DNA from 3 places in the Blautia sp. AM23-13AC genome. Region 1 is predicted to be linked to each of the others. Evidence: predicted binding sites of a transcription regulator. Region 1 holds the regulator's gene; each other region holds the start of a gene.
The links. The regulator NrdR, encoded in region 1, represses ribonucleotide reductase genes. The targets are predictions, from matches to a motif close to CACAANATNTTGTG.
Positions count from the first base shown of each region.

Region 2: a site for NrdR is predicted at 3,683-3,696, ahead of nrdD (anaerobic ribonucleoside-triphosphate reductase). Genes of this name have one in related genera too.
Region 3: a site for NrdR is predicted at 2,318-2,331, ahead of DW642_RS06645 (ribonucleoside triphosphate reductase). Genes of this name have one in related genera too.

Region 1 covers NZ_QTUL01000001.1:489,528-494,991, reverse strand. Annotated here, with positions in the region: gene DW642_RS02245 (GNAT family N-acetyltransferase) at 1-1,053, shown strand, start outside; gene DW642_RS02240 (acylphosphatase) at 1,081-1,386, shown strand; gene DW642_RS02235 (YlmC/YmxH family sporulation protein) at 1,387-1,638, opposite strand; gene nrdR (transcriptional regulator NrdR) at 1,781-2,233, shown strand; gene DW642_RS02225 (DUF3786 domain-containing protein) at 2,248-2,883, shown strand; gene DW642_RS02220 (citrate/2-methylcitrate synthase) at 3,014-4,372, shown strand; gene DW642_RS02215 (patatin-like phospholipase family protein) at 4,477-5,364, shown strand; gene DW642_RS02210 (YqeG family HAD IIIA-type phosphatase) at 5,439-5,464, shown strand, end outside.
Region 2 covers NZ_QTUL01000008.1:35,566-41,029, reverse strand. Annotated here, with positions in the region: gene trxB (thioredoxin-disulfide reductase) at 187-1,107, opposite strand; gene DW642_RS10135 (hypothetical protein) at 1,167-2,492, opposite strand; gene dapF (diaminopimelate epimerase) at 2,698-3,546, shown strand; gene nrdD (anaerobic ribonucleoside-triphosphate reductase) at 3,718-5,464, shown strand, end outside.
Region 3 covers NZ_QTUL01000004.1:115,636-121,099, forward strand. Annotated here, with positions in the region: gene DW642_RS06645 (ribonucleoside triphosphate reductase) at 1-2,204, opposite strand, end outside; gene hflX (GTPase HflX) at 2,452-3,687, opposite strand; gene DW642_RS06655 (tetratricopeptide repeat protein) at 3,706-4,740, opposite strand; gene glmM (phosphoglucosamine mutase) at 4,737-5,464, opposite strand, start outside.

The DNA.
Region 1 (5,464 bases):
GTTTATCAGGCAGGACCGGAAATGGCACGGATCCACCGCGTCGCTGTTGCGGAAAACGGCAGACTCCGGGCCGAGATTGCGGTGCTTCCGCAGCAAATGGCAGCAGGGGGTAAGCTGCTCCGCGCAGGATATGTGGGAAGCGTTTCCGTGCATCCAAAGGCAAGGGGCGAAGGCCACATGAAGCGTCTTCTTGGCGACTGGATTACGGATCTGGAAGGAACGTGTGATCTTCTGGCACTGGACGGCCAGAGACAGCGGTATGCCTACTTTGGCTTTACGCCGGGAAGTGAAAAATACACGTTTTACCTGGATGTGGCAAATGTGCGCCATACCTGGAAAAACGGGGAACTCTCCGCTTACACCTTTGCGCCGCTGTTTCCGGAAAACGGCGAAGCGGACGAAGAGGCGGCAGCCTTTGCAAAGAAGCTGAATGAGGAAAAACCGCTTTACGTGGTAAGAGAGGATGTGAAAGCCTGCCTGAAAACGTTCGGCGAGCAGGCAATTGCAATCTGGAAAAACGGTGAGCGGATCGGATATCTGGCACTTTGCGGCGGAAACCAGGTTGTGGAAGCAGAAGTGTTGGAGGAACAGGATTTCGTTCCTGCACTTGCCGCTTATTTAAAAGAAAATGCGCTTGACTCTCTTTTCATTTCCATTCCGGTGTATGAGACCGGAAAAGCAGCAGCGTTATCGGAAGTCTGCGAAAGCTTCACAAAAGAGCGCTGCGGTTCCGCGATGTACCGTATTTTCCAATTTGCAGACGTCATCGAGGCAATGCTGACCATGAAAGCAGAGACGATGGGCATCAGCGATGGAACGTGGTCTGCCGTACTGGAGGGACAGCCGCTGACCGTGACGGTAAAAGATGGAACTGTGACCGTGACACGGGAAGCCCATCCGGGGGCAGATGTACTCAACCGGGAGCAGGCGCAGGAACTGCTTCTTTCACCGCTGGCAAGTAAGGGAAGCAAGGTTCCATCTGAAATCTGGAAGAACATTCCATCCGACTGGTTCCCGCTTCCGCTGTACTGTGCGACGGCAGACGAATTTTAGGCAATGACTGTTGGGAGGCAGAGAAATATGAACGAGACAGCGAAACGAGACAGAAGAGACGAAAAAGAAGAAATCCGGTACCATGTGATTTTCTACGGCCAGGTGCAGGGCGTGGGGTTCCGTTACCGGGCGTATTATGCTGCCTACCAGCTCGGGCTGACAGGCTGGGTGAGAAACTGCTGGGATGAGACGGTGGAGATGGAGGTGCAGGGTGATGAGGAGACGATCACGGAGATGATCAAAAGGATCCGCACCTCCAGCTACATCGAAATCACGGATGCAAAATGGACGAAGATTCCGCTGGAATCGGAATTCGGTTTTCATATCCGTTGATCAGGGCTGTTTTTTCTCTTTTTCCGGAATTTCGACGAGAATGATATCGTTGCCGATCTGGCAGATGCGGTCCCATGGGATCACAAAATCCTCGCCGTGGCAGAAAAAGCCGCAGAATTTCACAGGACCCGGAAGAACGAGTCCGGTAAGATGTCCCGTTTTTGGATTGAATTCCACATCAATCGGACAGCCGAGCGTTTTGCAGGTGCAGATATTGATAACTTCTTTCTGGCGGAGATCTACAACGCGCATGCGGTGCTCCTTTTTACTGATTCCTATGGAAAAACATATGCGAAAATGTTGCTGCAGTTGACTTGAATTTCACGGAAAAATGCGTATACTGTAAAAGTAGAAAACTTTCCGAAATACTTATTTAGAAACGAGGACGAAAGATATGAGATGTCCATTTTGTAATCAGGATAATACCCGGGTTGTGGATTCACGCCCGATTGAAGACAGCAATGCGATCCGCCGCCGCCGGATGTGCGATGTCTGCGGCAGACGCTTTACGACATACGAAAAAGTGGAGACGATCCCTTTGATCGTCATCAAAAAAGATATGAACCGCGAGCAGTATGACCGCTCGAAAATCGAGACCGGTATCCTGCGCGCCTGCCACAAACGGCCGGTGTCCGCCGAGAAGATCAACGAGATGGTCAACAAGGTGGAGACGGAGCTTTTCAACGGCGAGGAACGCGAGATTCCAAGCTCTGTGATCGGAGAGAAGGTCATGCATTACTTAAAAGACCTGGATCAGGTGGCGTACGTCCGCTTTGCGTCGATTTACCGTGAGTTCAAGGACGTCAACACGTTCATGGACGAGCTGAAAAAGATGCTCGACAAATAGCGGGAGGCAAAAAAATGGAAGTGTCGAACTATATTAAAATGCGTGATCAGATGCAGGAACGTTTTCTGACATACGATCAGAAGGAGATCGAAGGAAAGTATGGCTTTGCGTTTGATGGCGATTATTTCTATGTGCCGTATCTTTTTGAAGAATGGAGAGTGAACCGCCATACCGGCGTTGTAGAGGGATCAAAAGACCATTTTCTTCATGTACATCAGGGCAGTTTCAATGAGACGCTGACGATTTTCGACCTGCTCTGCTGCGGAAAGAAGGAGATTGTGCTCGCCGGCACGTATGCGCGTACCAATTCCTTAAAGGGAACGATCAAAGGCCGCACGATTGCGTCCGGCGTTCACGACAGCCGCGCCGCACGGTATGACGGGCATGTGGAACAGCTGAAAAAAGCATGCGTTTCCCTTGGCGGAAAACCATATTTCCCGGGAGACGCTGCTTTTGTTTTTCATGTCTTTCCGTTTCTGCCGCTCGTCTTCCAGTTCTGGGAGTCCGATGAGGAATTCCCGCCGGTGCTGAAGTTTATGTGGGATGAAAACGTCCTCGATTATCTGCGGTTTGAGACGCTGTATTACGTGATGGGAGATTTCCTGGACGCACTGGATCAAGCCTTCGATGCATGTAAAACAGAAGCCTGATACCTTTTGTGAGACAAAATCTTACGAAAATTTTTCGAATGTTTATAAAAATTTCAGTATACGAATCCCTTGGTTTAATGCTATAATGAGCGAAAGTGAGTAAAAAAAGAGAAGAGAAAGGGGAATGCATATGGCTTTTAGCATGAAAGTAACACCGGAAATAGAGGAACTGACAAACATCTGTCTGGATAACTCCAAAATGGATGTTTCGCTGTATGGGCAATACGATGTAAAACGCGGACTGCGCGATGTCAACGGCGTTGGCGTCCTTGCGGGACTGACACAGATTTCAAACGTTGTGTCTTCGGATATCATTGACGGCGTCAAAACACCGTGTGACGGACGTCTGTACTACCGCGGCATCAACGTGGAAAAACTGACCCAGGGATTTTTGAGTGAAAACCGTATGGGATTTGAAGAAGTCGCTTATCTGCTCCTGTTTGGAAATCTGCCGAATGAAGAGCAGCTTAAGCATTTTAAGACGATTTTAAAACAGCAGCAGTCCCTGCCGAAGAACTTTGTGCGTGACGTTGTTATGAAAGCGCCGACCAAGGACATGATGAACACTCTGTCCCGAAGCGTTCTGACCCTGTACGCGTACGACAACCACGCAGATGATACCTCCCTTCCGAATGTGCTTCGCCAGTGCATTAACCTGATTTCTGTTTTCCCGATGCTGTCCGTCTATGGCTATCAGGCGTACAACCATTATATCAAGGGAAAAAGTTTATATATCCACAATCCGTCGAAGAAGCTTTCCACCGCAGAAAACATTCTGCTGATGCTCCGCCCGGATCAGAAATACACCCCGCTGGAGGCGAAGATCCTCGATCTTGCCCTCGTCCTCCACATGGAGCACGGCGGCGGTAACAACTCAACCTTTACAACACATGTTGTTTCTTCTTCCGGAACCGATACGTACTCCGCAATTGCAGCGGCGCTCGGCTCCTTAAAGGGACCGAAGCACGGCGGTGCAAACATCAAGGTTGTGCGGATGTTCGACGATATGAAGTCACACGTCAAAGACTGGACGGATGAGGAAGAAGTATCGAATTACTTAAGAAAGCTGCTGCACAAAGAGGCGTTCGACCAGAAAGGTCTGATTTACGGTATGGGCCATGCGGTTTACTCCATTTCCGACCCGCGTGCGCGCATCTTCAAGACCTTCGTTGAGCAGCTGGCAAAAGAAAAACACAGAGAGAAAGATTACCGGCTGTACGCTATGGTCGAGGAACTGGCTCCGAAGATCATCGGCGAGGAGCGCCATATTTACAAAGGTGTATCCGCAAACGTCGACTTCTACAGCGGCTTCGTTTACAGCATGCTGGATCTTCCGCTGGAGCTCTACACCCCGATGTTCGCCTGCGCGCGTATCGTCGGCTGGAGTGCACACCGGATGGAGGAACTGATCAACACCGACAAGATCATCCGCCCGGCGTACAAGAGTGTCAAAGATGAAGTGGACTATGTTCCGCTGGAAAACAGATAAAACAGGCAGAAGGGCCGGAGCGTGTCGGGATTTTCCGATCTGCTCCGGCATTGCTCTGTGCAGGAAGTAATGTGTCATTGTGAAAAATAGGAGAGTGCAGGAGAATGAATGAGACAAAAAATTACAGCATAACAAAATCCGGAGCAGTCATATTGGAAGGAGGGGCCAATCGCGGCGTCTTTACAGCAGGAGCGCTGGACTTTCTGATGGAGCAGGAGTATTATATCCCTCATGTGATCGGCGTTTCCGCCGGAGCCTGCAATGCGCTGGACTATGTATCGCGCCAGATTGGCAGAACGAGGGACTGTATGATTGTCACGGATGAGAAAAACCGCTACGTCAATAAGAATATCAAGACAATCGTTGAGAAAAAAGCACTGCTCGACATGGATATGGTGTTCGAACGGTATCCGTATGAGATTTTTCCATTTGATTTTGATACGTATTTTGCATCGCCGCAGACGTGTGAGCTGGTTGTGACAAACTGTGAGACGGGACGCGCGGAATATCTGGATGACCGCGAAAATAAAGAACGTCTGCTTGCAATTGGCCGTGCATCATCGAGCATGCCGATCGCCTGCCCGATGGTGGAGATCGACGGAAACGAGTACGTCGACGGCGGTGTTGCCGATTCGATCCCGATTATCCGTTCCTTAAAGACGGGACACCGAAAAAATGTCATTATTCTGACACGGAATTTCGGTTACCGCAAAAAAGAGGGAACGAGAGGCTGGGAGCTGTATGTGGCGGCATTCCGCAAATACCCGAATCTCGTGCGTGCGCTTGTAAACCGCGCGAAACATTATAACCAGGTACTCGAATGCATCGAAAAATGGGAAGAAGAAGGCTCCGTCTTTGTGATCCGCCCGGAGATACCGGCGGTATCGCGTCTCGAAAAGGACGAGGAGAAGCTGCGGGAATTTTACCAGCACGGCTATGACCAGATGAAAGCAAATTTTGAGGCTCTGCAGGAGTTTCTGAAAGAAGAATAAAGTTACTGTATAAACGAAAAGAGGATTGGAGAAAGAAGATGAGTGGAAAAAACCAGAAGAACCGGGGAACTATACTGATGCGGATGTTTTACCCGGACCG
Region 2 (5,464 bases), on a different contig from region 1:
TGGCCCGTGTGGAAAAAACCCGGTTTCTTTGTGCAATTTCGACAAAAAGAGGTTTTAAAGTTTTACACGACTGACATGAAAGGTTTTTCAGATTTCAGAAACTACGGAAAAACAGAAAAAAGCAGGCAGTTCTCCGTACAATACGAAGAATGCCTGCTTTTGCCGTATTCTATTCGAAAGAAGCCATCAGTGGCTGATCAGATATTTCTCTACCGAAGTCACACAGTTCGCGCCGTCGGCGGCTGCAGTGATGATCTGACGGAGCTGCTTCGTGCGGACATCGCCTGCGGCGAACACGCCCGGCACGCTCGTCACACCGTCTTCGCCGGCTTTGATGTAGCCAGCCTCATCGGTTTCTACGATGCCTGCGATCAGTGCGGAGACCGGAACGATGCCGACGGCAATAAACACGCCGTCTACCGTGATCACACCGGCTTCCCCTGCCTTTTTGTTCGTTACCTTCACGCCGGACACCATCTCGTTTCCTTCGATGGAATCCACAACCGTATCCCACACCATTTCCACATTCGGCAGTGCCAGCAGTGCATCCTGGAGAACACCGGCTGCCCGCAGTTCATCGCGGCGGTGGATCACGTAAACCTTTTTGCACGTTCTGGCAAGGAAAATCGCATCCTCCACGGCGACATCGCCGCCGCCGATAACGGCAACGGTTTTGTCTTTGAAAAATGCGCCGTCACACGTTGCACAGTAAGAGACGCCCATGCCGGAGAGCTCCTTTTCACCAGGTACATTTAACGCGCGGTGCTCCGCACCGGTTGCAAGAATGACCGTTTTGGCATGATACTCATTTTTTCTCGTGCGGACAATCTTGATCTCTTCGTCAAGAACAAGCTCCTTCACACGCTCGCGGGAAAATTCCGCGCCCATTTTTTCAGCGTGTGCGCGCAGCGTGCTTCCGAGATCCATGCCGCTGATGCCCGGAAGGCCGGGATAGTTGTCTACTTCATAGGTATTCAGCACCTGGCCGCCGCTTGCAAAGTTTGCCTCAATCGTAAGAGAGGAGAGCTTTGCGCGTTTCGCATAAATCGCGGCAGAAAGACCCGCCGGGCCGGAGCCGATGATGATAACGTCGTATAAGTTTTCCATAAAAATCCTCGTTTTCGTCTGTAGTAAGCTGCCATGCAGCCATTTTTCTGAAAGTATCGTTACGGAGCCGGTGTTTCGGACGGTTCCTGACTGTCGGAAACGGAAGATGAATCTTCCGCGGAAGTTTTTTTGGCTTCTTCTTCCGGCGCTTCCGGCTGGTTGTGAACCACCTTGATGCTGCGTACCAGCTTCAGATCGTTGTCGATGCCGATTTCAGTGTAGTCCAGCTTTTCGTCATCACTATAGAATGTGTAGAGTGTCAGGTTACTATCCTCTTTTTCCGTTTTTTCTGATTTGGCATCCCCTGCCTTCGCCAGAAAATCGCTCTCGGAAGTGCCGAGCGTGATGCCGTTTGTGATTGAAATCGGAATCTTTGTCGTATCGAGATCGCCGTACAGCGAAGTAACGAAACAGTTGCGCACTGTCGTCGCCTCCGCGCCGTAATTATGTACGGTGCAGTAAAGTTTCTGACTGCCCTTTTCCAGCGTGACGTAGCCGTATTTTCCGTTTAAAACGGCCGTATCGGACTCTTTCGTATTGACGGTCCAGTCGTGGTCCAGAAGTTCACTGACCGGAACGGGAAGATGATAGAGTACATCGTCAAAGCGGACGGTCCAGTCGTTGATTTTACTGCTGTCGGCTTCCGGTGCCTGGTAGGCCTCCACTTCCGGTGTTGTGGCATCGCTGACACCATCGAGCGCTTCTGCATCAGCCGTGGTCGTAAAGTTCTGCATATCGAGGGAATACAGAATTCCCGTTTCGTTATCGAAGCCGAGCGTGATCGTCTGGTACAGCCCGTACTCATACGTGAACTGCACAGAGGTATCGGCCTCATAACGGTCCTTTGGCGCACCGTAGATGCTTTCCACATCCTCCATCAGCGACTGCTGCAGGGTGACGCCGTTCGGCAGGCCGACATAGATATTCTGGCCCTCAGCGGTCGAGGTATCGATGTGAATGCCTCCGATCAGGCATTCCGCCACTGGCTTTGCCGTGGTGTCCGGATTGGCAATATCGACGGTAATCTGGTTTCCGTCCTTTTCAAAGCTTTCGCCCTCTGAGAAGGATTCCGGCTGGATTTCCTTTGTGTCGTCGCCGCTGTAGACCCAGCCAAGCGCTGTAAAATCCGCGTAGGATTCCGGAATTTCGTATGTATCGCCCCAGATGGCAAGCTGAAAACTGTTCAGGTTCTTCGAGAGATCCACATCGTATTCCGGAATCTCATCGGAATCGCCGGAGGCCGCCAGATTGTCTTTGGGGTCGTCATCGTCGGTACTCTGACTGATGGTTGTGATCGGAATCGTTTCTGTTTTCTTTCCGCAGCCGCTCGTTCCCACGAGGAAAGCGGCAAATACTGCTGTTAAAACCCAACGGTATTTTTTCATCAAAACCTCCTCATAATAAATGGTTAAAAATATTTGAGAGTTACTTCATGTAAGTAACGATATCAGTTCCCCCTATTCTATCACATTCCGCTTCGTTTTCCAATGTCTGAAGCGGATTTGAGAAAAATGGTTTTTCAAAAGCGCGGTACGGAATACATATTTAGTAAGGAACTGGAAAGGGCAGAAGTCTGGGAGGAGGCTGTGTATGCGTTTTACAAAAATGCAGGGCTGCGGAAATGATTATATCTATGTAAATGCCATGGAGGAGCGGGTGGAGAGTCCGGGACGGCTGGCAAAAGCGGTAAGTGACCGCCATTTCGGCATCGGCGCGGACGGGCTGATTCTGATCGGGGCATCCAAAACAGCAGATTTTTCGATGGAAATGTACAACGCCGACGGCTCGAAGGGCGCGATGTGCGGCAACGGCATCCGCTGTGTGGGAAAATACGTGTACGAGCATGGGCTGACGAGAAAAACGACGCTGACTATCGAAACCGGCAGCGGAAACCGTGTGATTCATCTGCAGACGGGGGAGAATCCAAATGAGATCTGTCAGGTGACAGTGGAGATGGGAACGCCGGAATTCCGCGCCGCACAGATCCCCGTTGTTTCTCTGGGGGAATATGTGCTGGAGCATAAAATTACCGTGTGCGGGGAAAATTATACGATGACCTGCCTTTCGATGGGAAATCCGCATGCGGTGATTCCGGTGGAAGATGTGGAAAAAATATCCATTGCAAAGACCGGTTCCGCTTTTGAACACCTTTCCTGCTTCCCGGACCGTATCAATACAGAGTTTATCCAGACTTTAGATCAACACACAATAAAAATGAGAGTCTGGGAACGTGGGAGCGGTGAAACGCTGTCCTGCGGAACGGGAGCGTGTGCGGCAGCCGTCGCGGCGATGCTTTCCGGCTGTGTTTCGGAGGGAGAAACTGCCGTAGAACTGCGCGGCGGCAGGCTTTTCGTTACATGGGACCGGACGAAAAATAAGGTCCTTCTGACCGGCCCGGCCGAGACCGTTTTTGAAGGAACGCTTGCAGAACGAATTTGAAAAATGCAGATTTCTGTCTGCACGAAAGAGCAGTATGCAATATTCTGAAAATAAAAACTTACAGGAAATGCCTTTTCTTTTCAAAAGAAACATGCTACAATATGTGGTGCCCGCTACAAGAAAAGGGTGGGGGACACACAAGATATAGTGTTTGATTTGGAGGACACCACAATGGTTTATATTATCAAAAAGGACGGCACCAAAGAAGAATTCGACGCGCAGAAGATCGTCCGTGCCGTAAATAAATCCGCACAGAGAATCCTGTATACCTTCTCACAGCAGGAGATTGACTTTATCTGTAAGTTCGCAACCGAGCACGTATATTCCCTTGGAAAGACCGAAATTCCGATCAGCGATATGCACAATATCGTGGAGGGAGCACTCGAAAAAGTAAACCCGGCTGTGGCAAAAAGCTACCGCGATTACCGCAATTACAAAACTGATTTTATCCATATGATGGACGAGGTCTACACGAAGAGCCAGTCCATCCGCTACATCGGCGACAAGAGCAATGCCAACACCGACAGCGCCCTCGTTGCAACGAAGCGAAGCCTGATTTTCAACGAGCTGAACAAAGAGCTGTACCGCAAGTTCTTCATGAACCGCAACGAGCTGCAGGCCTGTAAGGACGGTTACATCTACATCCACGACCAGTCCGCACGTCTCGATACCATGAACTGCTGTCTGTTCGATGTCGGAAACGTTTTAAAAGGCGGTTTCGAGATGGGAAATGTCTGGTACAACGAGCCGAAGACACTCGACACCGCATTTGATGTCATGGGCGATATCGTCCTCAGCACCGCTGCACAGCAGTACGGCGGCTTTACCGTGCCGGAGGTGGACAAGATCCTTGCTCCGTACGCACAGAAGAGCTACGATTACTACGTAAAAGAGTTCCTGAAATATACCGACGCATCCTGGGAGGGTGCACAGGAGAAAGCCATCGAGTATGCGATCGACAAAGTAAGAAGAGAGTGCGATCAGGGATGGCAGGGAATTGAGTATAAACTGAACACTGTTGGATCTTCCCGCGGTGATTATCCGTTCGTTACCGTGACCCTCGGCCTTGGAACGAGCATGTTCGAGAAGATGATTTCCATCTCCCTTCTCGAGGTCCACAAAAACGGACAGGGCAGGAAAGGCCACAAAAAGCCGGTGCTCTTCCCGAAAATCGTCTTCTTATATGACAAGGCAATTCACGGAGAGGGCGGCATCGCAGAAGATGTCTTTGAGGCAGGACTTGACTGTTCCTCTAAAACCATGTATCCGGACTGGCTGTCGATGAGCGGCGAGGGCTACATCGCCGAGATGTACAAGAAATACAAGAGAGTCATCAGCCCGATGGGATGCCGTGCTTTCCTTAGCCCGTGGTACGAGCGCGGAGGCATGGAGCCGGCAGATGAGAACGACAAACCGGTCTTTGTCGGACGTTTCAACATCGGAGCCGTTTCCCTTCATCTTCCGATGATCCTGGCAAAATCCCGTTCCGAGAACCGCGATTTCCACGAAGTGCTCGACTTCTACCTCGAGATGATCCGCGATCTGCACAAACGGACCTACGATTACCTCGGCGAGATGCGTGCATCTACGAACCCGCTGGCTTACTGTGAGGGAGGTTTCTACGGCGGCCACTTAAAACCGTCCGACAAGATCCGCCCGCTGTTAAAGCCGATGACCGCATCGTTCGGTATCACGGCGCTGAACGAGCTGCAGGAGCTGTACAACGGAAAATCTCTTGTTGAGGACGGACAGTTCGCACTCGACACGCTGAAATATATCAACGACAAGGTTGCCGAGTTTAAGAAAGAGGACGGCATCCTCTATGCGATCTACGGCACACCGGCAGAATCCCTGTGCGGCCTGCAGATAGAGCAGTTCCGCAAACAGTACGGCATCGTCCGCAACGTTTCGGACCGCC
Region 3 (5,464 bases), on a different contig from region 1:
GTGAACAGGTACATGCCGTCTTCCTCGATTTTATCTGCTGCTGCAGCGGCTTTCGGCTCTTCTTTTCCAGCGGCCTGCTCTGCCAGTTTCTCTGCTGCGCCGTACGATTTCATTTTCTGCTCCGGCGATTTGGAGTGGATGATATCATATACAGTTCTGTTCTTGTACTCCTGGCGTTTTCCGTCGTTCCAGTTCTTGACCGGACGGTAATATCCCGTGATACGGCTGTAAACCTCTGCCTCTTTTCCACAGATCGGACATGTAAAGTGCTCGCCGGCGAGATAGCCGTCGTTCGCACAGACAGAATACGTCGGGGACAGCGTGTAGTACGGCAGTTTGTAGTTCTCTGCAATCTTCCGCACAAGGGAAGCTGCTGCTTTCCAGTCCGGCAGTTTTTCGCCAAGGAACGCATGGAATACAGTTCCCGAGGTGTACAGCGTCTGCAGATCATCCTGAATATCAAGCGCAGAGAAAATATCCTCGGTATAGTCCACCGGCAGATGGGAGCTGTTGGTGTAGTACGGGGTATCTCCCTCATGGCCTGCGGTCTTGATATCCGGCCATTTTGCACGGTCGTGTTTTGCCAGACGGTATGCGGTCGACTCCGCCGGAGTTGCCTCAAGGTTGTACAGATCGCCGTACTCCTCCTGGTAATCAGAAAGACGCTCTCTCATATGGTTCAGAACTTCTTTCGTAAACTGCTGTGTCTTCGGATCCTCCAGACCCTTTCCGAGCCATGCGGCATTTAAGCCGGCCTCGTTCATACCGATCAGACCGATGGTTGAGAAGTGGTTCTCAAACGTTCCAAGGTACCGTTTCGTATATGGATACAGTCCCTCGTCCAGGAGGCGGGTAATGACCTCACGTTTCGTCTTTAACGAACGTGCGGCAATATCCATCATATGATCGAGACGGCGGTAGAACTCTTTCTCATCTTTGGACTGATATGCGATACGCGGCATATTGATGGTGACAACGCCGACCGATCCGGTGCTCTCGCCGGAACCGAAGAATCCGCCGGTTTTCTTTCGAAGCTCACGCAGATCCAGGCGGAGACGGCAGCACATGGAGCGCACGTCGCTTGGTTTCATATCGCTGTTGATGTAGTTGGAGAAGTACGGGGTACCGTATTTTGCAGTCATTTCGAACAGCAGACGGTTATTCTCCGTATCGGACCAGTCAAAATCGGATGTGATGGAGTAGGTCGGGATCGGGTACTGGAAGCCTCTTCCGTTGGCATCTCCCTCGATCATCGTCTCGATGAACGCTTTGTTGACCATATCCATCTCTTTTTTACAGTCTTTGTACTTGAAGTCCATCTCCTTACCGCCGACGATCGCCGGAAGCTCCGCGAGGTCATCCGGTACGGTCCAGTCGAGTGTGATGTTGGAGAACGGTGCCTGGCTTCCCCAGCGGCTCGGTGTGTTGACGCCGTAGATAAACGCCTCGATGCACTTCTTCACTTCGCCGTAGCTTAAGTTGTCCACTTTGACGAACGGCGCCAGATACGTATCAAATGAAGAAAATGCCTGCGCACCTGCCCACTCGTTCTGCATAATGCCGAGGAAGTTGACCATCTGGTTGCACAGAACCGAAAGATGTCTTGCCGGAGAAGAAGTAATCTTTCCGTTGATGCCGCCAAGTCCTTCTTTGATGAGCTGTTTTAACGACCATCCTGCACAGTAGCCGGTCAGCATCGACAGGTCGTGGATGTGAATATCCGCGTTGCGGTGTGCCTCGGCGATCTCGTCATCATAAATCTCTGATAACCAGTAGTTGGCTGTGATCGCGCCGGAATTGCTTAAGATCAGACCGCCGACAGAATACGTTACGGTCGAGTTCTCTTTGACACGCCAGTCCTCTACTTTTACGTAGCTGTCTACGATCTCTTTGTAGTCTACGATCGTCGATTTCATGTTGCGGATTTTTTCCCTCTGCTTGCGGTACAGAATGTAAGCTTTTGCCACTTCTGCGTAGCCGCACTGGATCAGCACGTTCTCCACGCTGTCCTGAATTGTCTCCACTGAAATTTTTCCGTCTTTGATCTTGGACTGAAAGTCCGCTGTTACGCGCAGTGCCAGCATCTGAAGCATGTCATCGCTGAACTGCATATCTTTTGCGCCGAATGCTTTTCCAATCGCATCGGTAATCTTTTTCATCTGGAACTCTGCAATCGTTCCGTCTCTCTTTTCTACCTGAAACATGGAATCCCTCCTGTTAATTCAACCGTTTCTGCAAGGCCTTTTTAAGGTTCCACTCTTTGCAGTGTCTGAACCATATGATAGCAGAGCATGTTTCTCCCGTCAATAGTAAAAAGTACCATATCTAGTGTGAAATTTTCTAACATCACTAGATATGGTACTTTTACTTATGTTCTGTCCCTTCCATTTTTCGGCGCTGTACGGCGCTTAAAGGGATGTACTGCCGTTTTTAAGCCCGCTTGCCATACCTCTATACCCTCGGATAGATATCCTTCGGTACATAGGCTTTTACGCGGATGCCCTCCGACAGATATTCCTCTTCAAGCAGAATTCCGTACCCGCGGATCAGCGAAATCGTTCCCGCTTTGTCATACGGATAGAGCCGCTCAATATAAATTTTGCCTTCCATCATCCAGGAGGAAAGTAAATTTTTCAGGTCTTCGAGTCCCTGTCCCGTCTTCGCAGAAACGGCAAGGCTCGCATCTGCCCGAAAATCCTTTACAACAACCGGATCGAAAAGCTTGTCCTGCTTATTCAGCAGGGTGACGATCTTTTTGTCCTCAACTTTCAGTTCCCGCAGCGTATCGTACACGACCTGCATCTGCAGCTCCATCTGCGGATTTGACGTATCCACAACGTGGAGAATATAGTCGGCATACCGTGCTTCCTCCAGCGTACTGCGGAATGCATCGATCAGATGATGTGGCAGCTTATTGATAAATCCAACCGTATCGGTCAGCAGGATTTCCTGTCCATCCGGAAGGGTCAGTGACCGCGTCGTCGTATCCAGCGTGGAAAACAGCATTGCATCTGCCAGAATTTCCGATCCTGTCAGTGCATTTAAAAGACTGCTCTTTCCCGCTGACGTATAGCCTACGAGCGCCGCTACCGGGATTTTGGAACGTTTTCTGCCTTCACGAAGGAGCTCTCTGTGCTGGCGTACTTCCTCAAGCTCACGTTTTAACTGCGTAATACGCGTGCGGATCAGGCGCCGGTCGGTTTCCAGCTTTTTCTCTCCCGGTCCTCTCGTACCGATTCCGCCGCCGAGACGGGAAAGCGATGTGCCAAGGCCGGAAAGTCGGGACGCACGGTACTTTAACTGGGCCAGCTCAACCTGGATTTTACCCTCGCTGCTCACGGCGCGCGCCGCAAAGATATCCAGGATCAAAAGCGTACGGTCCATGATCTTGCATTCCAGTGCTTCCTCCAGCCCTTTTAACTGGATCGAGGAGAGCTCATCGTCGCAGATGATGCCCGTCGCATCGCAGGCGCGCACCAGAATTTTCAATTCCTCTAATTTTCCTTTTCCGATGTACGTTCCCGGATGAATGGCCTCCCGCACCTGCACCAGGCGGCCCTCCACCTTCGCACCGGCGGTGCTGGCCAGTTCCGCCAGCTCGTCGAGCGATTCTTCTGCTTTTGCGCCGCCGTTTTCCTGTACGCCGACCAGAATCACGCGCTCCTGTTCTTCTCTTAAATCAAACAATCCAACTTCCTCCGTCTGTTATCGGTTCTGGAGAAACGTATTTTCCCGCTGCGCCGCGGTGTTTTCCGGGTATGCTGCCAGAAAATCCGCCATCAGCGACTTCGCGGTATCAAAATCCGCCCGTTTTTCATAGGATACAATCTGGTTGAACAGCAGATTTTCCCGGTCGGAATCCTCTGCCGTTTTGAGTCCTTCCTCGATATACGAGAGTGCACTGTCCGTGTCGTTTTCCGCAAGTGCGCAGAGCGCCAGCCCGTTGTTTGCTGCCGCCGCAAAGCCATCTGTCGAAAGATACGAAGAAAACAGTGCTTTCGCCTCATCGTTCTGACCATTGGAAAGGTAAACCTCGCCGAGCATTTCCATCGCCGCGCTGCTGCCGTCTTTCATTGCCTTCGAGAACGCTTTGACCGCCTCGTCCTGCTCCTCCAGATAGTAGTATGCGCAGCCGATGTTATAATAATCCTCGGTCGTTTTCGGCTCAATCTTCACTGCCGCTTCGAGGTAACGGTCTCCGTCCGCCTTCATGCTGCTCTCCTGATACAGCTCGTAAATGTCAAGGCAGAGCTGATAGCTCTCCTTCGTCTCCACTGCCGCATCAAAATCCACCTTCGCCTGCTCGTAATTCTTCTGCAGGAAGTACGCGCGTCCCCTAAGGAACAGCGCATCGGCATCTGCCTTTTCTTCCTGAATATTGGTGCAGATCTCAATGGCTCCGTCCAGATCTCCGGCCTGTACGCAGGTTTCCGCCTCGTAATACATGACATCGCGCGAAAACTCCGCGTCTTTGTGCTTCATGCTCGAAAGACTGCTCTTGAAAGCCTCTTTTGCCTTGTCATACTCCTGGCTTTTCAGATAAGCGATGCCGAGCGACCGGTAGCTCTCCGCCAGTCGGTCGCCTGCCTTTACGGCTCCCTCCAGCATCGCAATCGACGTTACGTAGTCCTTCTGTTCGAGCGCCTCGATGCCCTTTTTATAAAGCTTTGAATTTTTATTTTCACAGCCGCCAAGCATCATTGCCGCCGCCAGAAAAAAGATTACCAGTCTTTTTTTCATTCTGTCACAAGTCCTTCTTTATGCATCACAGAAACAACCTGGTCTACGTATTTTGCACACGTTGCGTCGTCCGGTGCTTCCACCATGACACGGATCACCGGCTCGGTGCCGCTCTCTCTTACGAGGATGCGTCCGTCATCGCCCAGGGCCTCTGCTACGTCTTCTACTGCTTTCTGTACTGCCGGGTTGGCCTTTGCAGCTGCTTTGTTTGCCACGCGGACATTCTTTAAGAGCTGCGGGTAAATCACTACCTCGGCTGTCAGGGTGCTGAGCGGGAGTTTCTTATCTATCAGCACTTCCATCACCATCAGGGAGGTCAGGATTCCGTCACCGGTCGTCGCGTGCTTGCTGAAAATGATGTGGCCGGACTGCTCTCCGCCGAGAGAATAGCCGTTTGCCATCATGTTCTCGCACACGTATTTGTCGCCGACTGCCGTCTTCTCATACCGGATACCGGCGCGGTCACACGCTTTGTAAAGACCGAGGTTTGACATGATCGTGGTCACAATCGTATCTCCGTTTAACTGGCCTTTTTCTTTTAAGTATTTACCGCAGACATACATGATCAGGTCTCCGTCTACCACATTTCCCAGCTCATCGACAGCGATGCAGCGGTCTGCGTCTCCGTCGTAGGCAAATCCGACATCGAGGTGTTTCTCTCTTACATATTTCTGAAGCTCTTCGATGTGGGTGGAACCACAGCCGCAGTTGATGTTTGTTCCGT